Regions from separate parts of the Vallitalea guaymasensis genome, predicted to be linked through region 3. Evidence: riboswitches for the same ligand, from Rfam matches in the RefSeq annotation. Region 3 holds a riboswitch; each other region holds the start of a gene.
What was found. Region 3 has a riboswitch for cyclic di-GMP ahead of HYG85_RS23865 (transglutaminase-like domain-containing protein). Riboswitches for the same ligand answer to the same signal wherever they lie in the genome.
Positions count from the first base shown of each region.

Region 1: it holds a riboswitch for cyclic di-GMP, as region 3 does, so the genes downstream of both, HYG85_RS18030 (hypothetical protein) here and HYG85_RS23865 (transglutaminase-like domain-containing protein) in region 3, are expected to answer to the same signal.
Region 2: it holds a riboswitch for cyclic di-GMP, as region 3 does, so the genes downstream of both, HYG85_RS09610 (LPXTG cell wall anchor domain-containing protein) here and HYG85_RS23865 (transglutaminase-like domain-containing protein) in region 3, are expected to answer to the same signal.

Region 1 covers NZ_CP058561.1:4,199,407-4,202,627, forward strand. The annotation lists gene HYG85_RS18020 (undecaprenyl-diphosphate phosphatase) at 1-453, shown strand, start outside; gene HYG85_RS18025 (hypothetical protein) at 509-784, opposite strand; cyclic di-GMP riboswitch class I at 1,020-1,105, shown strand; gene HYG85_RS18030 (hypothetical protein) at 1,321-2,097, shown strand; gene HYG85_RS18035 (hypothetical protein) at 2,134-2,493, shown strand; gene HYG85_RS18040 (hypothetical protein) at 2,807-3,221, shown strand, end outside.
Region 2 covers NZ_CP058561.1:2,151,362-2,154,582, forward strand. The annotation lists gene HYG85_RS09610 (LPXTG cell wall anchor domain-containing protein) at 1-1,517, opposite strand, end outside; cyclic di-GMP riboswitch class I at 1,805-1,887, opposite strand; gene HYG85_RS09615 (hypothetical protein) at 2,204-3,136, shown strand.
Region 3 covers NZ_CP058561.1:5,525,459-5,528,679, reverse strand. The annotation lists gene HYG85_RS23875 (BlaR1 family beta-lactam sensor/signal transducer) at 1-26, shown strand, start outside; gene HYG85_RS23870 (MBL fold metallo-hydrolase) at 49-903, shown strand; cyclic di-GMP riboswitch class I at 1,033-1,121, shown strand; cyclic di-GMP riboswitch class I at 1,154-1,238, shown strand; cyclic di-GMP riboswitch class I at 1,264-1,343, shown strand; gene HYG85_RS23865 (transglutaminase-like domain-containing protein) at 1,336-2,142, shown strand; gene HYG85_RS23860 (site-2 protease family protein) at 2,389-2,994, shown strand; gene HYG85_RS23855 (segregation and condensation protein A) at 3,018-3,221, shown strand, end outside.

The DNA of each region.
Region 1 (3,221 bases), 1.3 Mb from region 3:
TTATATGGTATTTTATTTATTATCATAGAGAAATGGAACAAAGGCAGAACTTGTAAAGTTAATGATATCTCTGAGCTTACGTATCAGACAGCACTTATAATAGGTTTATTTCAAGTATTATCATTAATACCAGGAACTTCACGTTCTGGAGTAACTATATTAGGAGCAATACTTATAGGAACATCAAGAACTGTAGCCGCTGAATTTACATTTTTCTTGGCTATGCCAGTTATGTTTGGTGCAAGTATAATCAAGATACTAAAATTCGGCTTTGCATTTACAAGTCTAGAATTATTGGTTCTTCTAACAGGAATGATAGTTGCTTTTGTAGTTTCAATATTAGCTATCAAATTCCTAGTAGGATATATCAAAAAACATGACTTCAAAGTATTCGGTTGGTACAGAATAGCGTTAGGAATCATTGTAATCCTATATTTTACAATATTTAAATAAAACAATGGGGCTGTAGGATAATTAAAAATGTATTATCCTACAGCCCTTATATTTTCTATACACGATCCATTCCTTCAGTTTGCTTTTTAACTAAGACTCCTTCAGCTATTTCCCATTCTTTGGTTGCTGTACCTTCATCATTAATGATGTAGCCATTACTTGATAAAGGATATAAAAGGTCTTTTGTAAAATTACGTCCAGATGCTTCACATAACCAATGAGTAGCTGTTTTCATTATTCTATTATAATCGTCTTCTGTATCAGCAAATTGAAATAATCTATTGCTCACATTATAATAAACCTCATTATCTATTACAGTTGTATCTTCCATTTTCATCACCTCTTAGTTATGTTTTGCTAAGATTGATGAAATTATTTATTTAATGTTGTAATTGATTTTTGACTGCTTTCATTAGGTAAAATTATCTATTTAAAAAATAAACAAGTAGTAATAATAACTTAAGTATGAATTGCAAAAGTAGGTAATCGGGAATATTTTGTATATAAAATAAATTGAAAGCAAAGAATAATTATGTTATAATAAGTCCAGTATTAAATATTGTTTATTAAGAAAATAGCAAACCTATTGAAAAATAGGGACGCAAAGCTATGGGTCTAAGGGATTATATCCTAGGACTGCCAGGTTGCCGTATAATAATTTGATGGCAGTCACTATTATTAGTAGCTGTTTTTTTTGTCACATTTTTTTCATTGGCTAATAACGTTATATGAAATGTTATGTGGAGTGTAACAATTACCTTTTTTATATTAAAGGAATCTTCCTGCCATAAAATATAGTATATTTTATCATTTTTGTTTGATGAAATTATTTTATTTGTTTAATTAATAGTTGAAAGAGGGGATATAATGAAAAAAAATGATGTTTTATATGATAAAGTATTTTTAGTAAAATTTTTGGAACAATTAAATATAGAATTAGAGTATAAGCGATTGGATGGGAAAAATGAAGAGTTGATCGCTGAAGCGGCAAAATGTCTTGCTGAAACTTTTGCAGGGGTAACAGTAAAGGAAGAAACAATATCTGAACCGATGGTACAGGCTGTTCACTTATCTATTGAGGATTTTAATGAATTTGTTTATAATTACATGAAAAATGTTGTAGAACAAGGATTGTGTTATATAGCTATAAACAGAAAAAACAATAGAATCATAGGTGTGTTAGCATGTGAAGACTTTGATCCAGATGAAGAAGTCCCTCCATTTACAGATAATTTAGAGCCCATGAATAAAATCTGTGAATTACTTGAAGTTCTTGATAAGAGGTTTTTGGATACTATTTATTACAAAACAAATAAAAAAGTTAAAAAGAATGATTTTGTACATATGTTTATGATTGGTGTAAAATCAGATAAGCTAAAGAAAGAAATAGCAAAAGACTTAGTGAGAATCTGTCAGGATGATGCAATAAAAAGAGGCTATAAAGGTATGTTTCTTGAAGCTACCAATATTAAATCTGCTACATTAATCTCAAAATATTTTAAGTTTAAACTTGTTCATGATGAAAAAGGAATGCTTATACATACAAAATATGCTGAGACAGAACATTTTAAAGATATACCACCTGAAAAATCCTTGGATTGTAAATTATTCTATAAAGCGCTTGACCCAGAATATGATATTTAATATTAAATAACAAAACATTTACTAGGAGGTATACACATGTATAAAATTGACGTTAATTCAAGTAAGAAATTAGTATCTTTAGTAGCTGAGGGAATGTTCACAGTAGATGAAGCTAAAGATTGTATGAAAGACTATGAAAGCAAATTAAGAATGATAAATGTTAAGGATTATGTATTTTTAGTTGATGCAAGAAAACAATCAACTTCTACTCCAGAAGTAGGAGAAATGTTAACAGAAGCATTAAAAAAATACTTGGATACACCATTCAAAAAGAGATATTATGTAAAACTTGATTCAGTTATTGCAATGTCACAAATAAGAAGACTTGGTGGAAAAGACTTTGTTGATAAATTTGAAGTAGTAAATACACCAGAAGAAGTAATTAATAGTCTATAATATTTATTAATTTAACAAGAATAGATTATAAATCCAGGGAATTAAATATTTTCCTCTGGATTTATTTTTTACTTTGAATGAAATTAGTTATAGTGTTCATAATAAGAGTAGTAGATATTATTATAGTTACAATAGATTTATAGTTATTAGTAGGTATGATTTGTTGCAATATTCAGCAAGATTACGACAGAATATATAAATAATTATGACAAATTACAAACTGATGTCAAATAAATAATTGATTTACAATATACTTAACATAGTTTATAATGGGTAGTGACAAAAAAAGACAATATATTAGGAGGTATATAGTATGAAAAGAATATCAGCAATGATAGTATGTGTATTATCTGTTATGTTAATATTTGTTGGATGTGATTATAATGAAAATAAATTATATAATGCATTTAAGAAATCACTAGAAGTCACTTCAAGTGAAAGTGACACAGATATTTCAATAACTTTAGAGACTGAAGGATTTTCAGAAGAAGAGCAATTCAGTATTGCTGCTGTAAAGATGTTATTACAGGATACGAACATTAACATTCACACGAAGTTACAGCAAAACAAACAAAAGACATCAAGAAAAATGTATGTAGATACTCAGTTCGTTTTTGGTGGAATAGGAATGGGAGTAGAATATTGGGGAGATTATAATATGTTACAAAAGAATTCAAAATCCCTCAATGTAATAAAATTACCATCTATAATGATGTTCAGCGAGGAGT
Region 2 (3,221 bases), 2.3 Mb from region 3:
TGTGTATTCGAGTCTAATATTGTTTGAGGATCATCATTATATTGATCTACTAAATCAAACTCTAGATTTTTTGAATAAGTTCTGCTACTAACATCAAATACATAATTATTATCTAACTCAGTTTTAGTACTTGGTATAGTTATTATATCTTGAACAGTAGAAGGAAAATTATTCTCGGCAAATAATGGACTATTAGTATTATGTCTATATACCTTAACCTCATTTAAACTATTGCCGCCATTATCACCACTAATCACATTGTATCTGAATTCTAGATTAACGTTGTCACCTACTTCATACATATCTTTATTTGGTGATATATTCAACTCTGCATCTAATGGATTATCCTTCGGATCATGTCCATGACCTACTATTCCTGCAAAACTTCCATCGGCTGGATAGTAGTCTTTATCATATACCTGATCTTTAGATTCAAACACAACATCTATAATCTCTTTTTGGTTAATAGTAATATCCATATTTTTAAATTGATCTTGTGGCTCATATCCTTGATAAGAATATGCCTTTAGATTAACAGCAGTACCCTCTTCATATATTGCACTATATCCATTATCTACTTTGGTACCATCAATATATACTTCTCCTAGTGAATTATCATAATTTACATTAAGTGAATATATGGTTTCAACTATTGGAGTAGCTTCATATCTTCTATTCTTGTTAACTTTATAATCAACATCTGTATTAATTAATGTTGGTCTTCTTCCTATACGTATTTCACTTTTACCAAAACTTGATTTAGAACCATTACTAGTGTCTATTATTTTCCAACCTACAATTCTATGACTTTCGTCATTAGCTGTAGCTGTTAACTTATATCTATAATTTTGTTCTTTTTCAACTCTGACATCAGCACCACTTACTTGATTTACTGCTAATGTAGCAGATTTATTAATTATCCAACTAATAATATACTCATTTTCATTTAGCATTATAGTGGATAACATATCCATATCTCTACTAGCACTTTCTATTTCATCTAAGTTCTCGGATTCTTTTAGTTTATCCTCTGACTCACTTGGATTTTCTCCTGGGTCTTCTGGGTTTTCAGCTGGTTCTTCAGGATTCTCCACTGGCTCTCCTGGATTCTCTACTGGCTCTTCTGGGTTATCCACTGGCTCTCCTGGATTCTCTACTGGCTCTTCTGGGTTATCCACTGGCTCTCCTGGATTCTCCACTGGCTCTCCTGGATTCTCCACTGGTTCTCCTGGGTTCTCCACTGGCTCTCCTGGGTTCTCCACTGGTTCTCCTGGGTTCTCCACTGGCTCTCCTGGGTTCTCCACTGGTTCTCCTGGGTTCTCCACTGGCTCTCCTGGGTTCTCCACTGGCTCTCCTGGGTTCTCCACTGGTTCTTCTGGATTTTCTGTTTCATTTTCTGATATTATAATATTACCAGTTAAATCTTGTTGTTCTGTTTGAGCATATACTAAATTGCTCGTTAAGTACATGAAGGCAAACAAAAACACTAACGATTTCTTTAACAACTTCTTTTTCAACTAATCACCTCTTATAATAGTTTTCTGTCCTTCTTTCTTATAGAGGTAGGCTCTCTATTTTCAGCCTCGTTTTTTTTGGAACGTGGTTAACCTTAGGAAAATCATTATCAGTCTTATTTTGAATATAATATTGTCAACATGATGATATTTATTATTATGTTGTTAATATTAAAATATATTACAAATAAAGCAATATTGCTTTATTATTTTCCGAATCTAATAATTATAAAATTATATATTTGTTAGTTTTTGGCAAAATAAAAGCTGCTTTGAATATATATGTAATTCAAAGCAGCCGAACTGTCATAGTATTTTACTTTAGACTCTAGCTTTGCGTCCTTACTTTTCAGTAAGTTTGCCTTTTATTAAAATTTATATATTAATAATAACATGCAATAAATTAATAGTCAATATATGTTTTTTTATAACATTAAAATTTTATAACATATGTGTTAAATACAACTTACTAATCTATATATAATATTTATATTAATAGTATCTAAATCTAAATTTAAGGTATTATATAACATTTTTTCTTCTATTAGTTTGTGTTACACAAAAATTAAAATATTAAAAACGGATATAATGACAACTTTCGACAAATTATTTTCAATATATATGTTATATTATCAATGAAATTTCTGTGCACAAGATTTCAAAATTATTCAAAGAAAGGATATTATGACATGAAAAAATTTATTAGTATCATTTTATTAATCGCATCATTAACAACAATCTTTAGTTTATCAGTTTTAGCTGAAGAACAAAATGCAACTGACTTAACAATAAAATCAGTCATAGCACTATCTAGTACAGAAGTAAAAGTATTTTTTGATGGTATTATAGATATAAATAGTGTTGAAGATATAGCTAACTATGACATACACCCCTTTAATTCTAATACATCTATAGACATATTAAATGCTAAATATAATTCAGAAGGTAATGCAATTATATTAAAGACATCAACTGATTTTGCTGCTGGTATACTATATAAACTTCAAGTAAATAATATATGCTCAAATACAGTTACTAAAATTTTTGCAGGTATAGCACCTAAACCTGAAATATCAATAAAATCTGTAACTGCTATATCAACAAATAAGGTAATGATTTTCTTTGATGGAAATATTAATAAATATACAGTTACAAATCTATCAAACTATGATATTTACAATAATGACCATATAGGTATCACAAATATAAAATATATTACCTACGATAATGCTGTTTTAATTACCACTGTAACTGATTTAGAAGTAGGTATGTTATATAAAATTGATATAAAGAATATATGTTCAGAAGGAAACGTAACATATTATTTTGCTGGTACAACTAGTAAACCGGAAGTATCAGTTAATTCAACTATTGCTTTATCCAATACTGAATTAAAAGTATTTTTTGAAGGTGATTTAGATATTTCAAAAGCAGAAAATATATCTAATTATTATATTATTGATAATCCTTCCGAGATACTTAATGCTAAATATAATAAAGTTGATAACTCTATTATATTAAAGATAACTTCTGGACTAGATGCTGGTCATCTTTATAAATTAGTAATAAGTAATATATGTAATGATGGTACAATAACATGTGCCTTCGCTGGTACGGAATAAACTATAAATAACTACAAATAGTTATTAACATATATAGCAAAAACGGATAGTAAAATACTATCCGTCTTTTTTTTAATGTATGCTT
Region 3 (3,221 bases):
TATTAAATGATAAAGGGATATACTAAGAATAATGAGGGAGAATTTTATATGAGAAAATATTTTGTATTAGTAATGATGATAGTAATAATGGTTACCCCTGGATGCAGTGCTAAAAAGGATGAATATATCTATAAGCTAGATATTGATAATGAAGTTAATATTGATGATAGTTTGACCATTAAAGAAATTAAGAAGGGTGTTTTAGTAGTAAATCATAAATTTCCATGGGATGGAAATTCTATGATTATTGAAATGAAAAATGGCGAAATAGCCCTGATTGATACACCTTATGAAAACGAAGCAACTAGAAAAATTATTGAGTGGGTCCGAGAACGAGCAGGTCAAGAGGTTAAATTTATAGAAATAAATACTGGTTTTCACTTTGACAATTTAGGTGGAAATAAATATCTTGCTGAACAAGATATTAAGATTATAGGAACATCAAAAACGGTAAATATGGTTAAAGAAAGAGGAGAAGATGCTAGAAAGCTTTTTTTAGATTGGCTAAAAGATCCTGAATTGAAAAAATATTATGATGTTTACACTAAACTTGAGTATATAGAGCCTACTGAAATAGTTAATATAGATATTGATGAGGAAATGGAAATTGTTTTTGGAGATGAAAAATTAGTACTTTATTATCCACAAGAATCCCATTCTCCTGACAACATTGTCGTTTATTACCCTAGTAAAAAAGTATTGTTTGGTGGTTGTATGGTGAAATCAGCTGAATCAGAAAACTTGGGTAATACAGCAGATGCAAATATTATGGGATGGTCAGAAAGCATAAAGAAATTAAAAAGAAAGTATAGTGAAAAAAGTGTTGATGTAATTGTTCCTGGTCATGGTGAAGTAGGCGATTATTCTTTGTTAGAAAATACTGAGAATCTATTAGAGCAATGAATCAGATTATCTTAGTGCTAACTATTGTTTATTAGATGTAATATATAAAGAAATATTTACCAAATTAACAATATGTGATATAATATCAATGAGAGGGTAGTCAAAGAGTCGGCAGTATTGACCGTATTATTCTGTAAATCGTAAAGCATATGAAAGTATGTGACACAAAGCTATAGGGTCTAAGGCTTAATTATAAGCTATGACAGCCAGTTACCAGAGGAAGACTTTGATTACCTAGTAGTCAAATCTTTTCTCGAAGCGGCAAATTCAGTGAAAGCTGAAGACGCAAAACTAAAGGGCCTAAGTCAATAATGATATGGCAGCCAGTTACCGAAAGAAGAGTTTTATTACTTTTCTTTCCCACGAATATGGCAAACCTATCGTGAGGTAGGGACGCAAAACTATAGGGTCTTCATATATGAAGATAGCCAGATGCCGAAGGGAGAGTTACAACTGAAAAAAATAGTATTAACTTTTATAGTTGCATTAATTTTTGTAGCATTAGCTGGGACAACCGCTTTTGCTAAGAGTGAAATTATAAAGGTCAATGCTGATAACGGCACAGTAAGTATCAATTATGATACTACTAATTATTCTGACTTAAAAGTTGTCGTGAAGAAGGGTTCGGATAAATATATCTATAACCTTAATTCTTCAAATGAAGAGCTACCATTACAAATGGGCAATGGTGAGTATACTGTAGGAATATATAAAAGAGCTGATGGTAACAAGTACAAATTGTTAACATCCAGTAAAGTACATAATGATACAACTAATAATACAGTATTCTTAGCAAGTGTTCAGAATGTACATTGGACAAGCAATTCAAATGCAGCTATTCTAGCTAAAGAACTAACTAAAGATGCCAAGACTGACAGAGAGAAAATAGAAGTTATATATAATTACATAATCGATAATGTTAAATATGATGATGAAAAAGCAAAGAATGTTAGTAGTAGATATTTACCTTCAACTAATGAAACGTTAGCTAGTAAAAAAGGAATATGCTACGATTATGCTTCTCTATTTGCAGTTATGCTTAGAAGCCTTAACATTCCTACAAAGCTTGTTCATGGCGATAGTAATTTCACTTCTGTCTATCATGCTTGGAATGAAGTGTTAGTTGATAACAATTGGATAGTTGTAGACACTACCATTGATGCAGCATATAAATCAGAAGGTGTAAAAGTTTCTTATGAAAAAGACCCTTCAGATTATAGTGCTAAAAAGGTATTTTAATAATGAATAATATTTGCTCCCTCTCAAAGTAATTTTGTAATTTTATACTCAGAGTTTAAATAAGTATTTTCATATGTCTCCATACATCTGGTAAATTTCTTTTTCCATATCATTTTTATAACGTATCATAAGTTCTATATCTCCTAATAATAATCTAGGATAAATCAAAGATTTTTCAAGTATTGCTTGAAATTATAACCAATTATTAGTACAATATCTTATAGAATGAAAAATGAGGTGTAAGACATGGAAGCAATAAAATTATTAATAGAAATAGCAATTAGTTTTGTCTGTGCAGTAATTGTAGTATGTGTTCATGAATATCCTAGAATTATTTGTTACAAGTATTTAGTTCATCCATTATATAAGAAGGAAACTAAAGTTTCATTTAATCCGCTAAAATATATGGATCCATTTGGAATAATCTCTTTTATGTTCTTAGGTGCTGGATGGCAGAAACCATTTAGTTTTAATACTGGTAGATTAAGAGATAAGAAAAAAGGTCTTATATCCATAACATTAATTGGTATATTATCTAATTTGCTGTTAATGGCAGTTTTAATACCTATTTTTGTTTCAACATTTCAGCAGAATTATTATGTGACTAAGTTTTTATTTATATTGATTCTTTTTAACTTAGCTATAGTTGTTGTGAATTTATTACCTGTACCACCATTTGATATGGTTAAAATAATTCAAGCTCTTAATCCACGTGCATACTTCAAATTTGTTCAATACGAGAAAGTTATTCAAGCTTTATTCATTTTATTCTTGGCTTCTGGATTTATTAGTACTCTAGTAAATATTATTATCAATAGTATTTTTAGTACTATGATAGTTAACGGGGTATAAGAAATAAAGAAAGGGTTTTTTAATTGAGTATTCCTGTAAAATTAGAAGTATTTGAAGGACCATTAGATTTATTGCTACATTTAATAGACAAAAACAAATTGAATATATATGATATACCTATTGTTATGATAACGGATCAGTTTTTGGAATATATCAAGAAGTTAGAAGAAAAAAATATGGAAATCATGAGTGAATTTATTGAAATGGCGGCTACATTAATAAATATT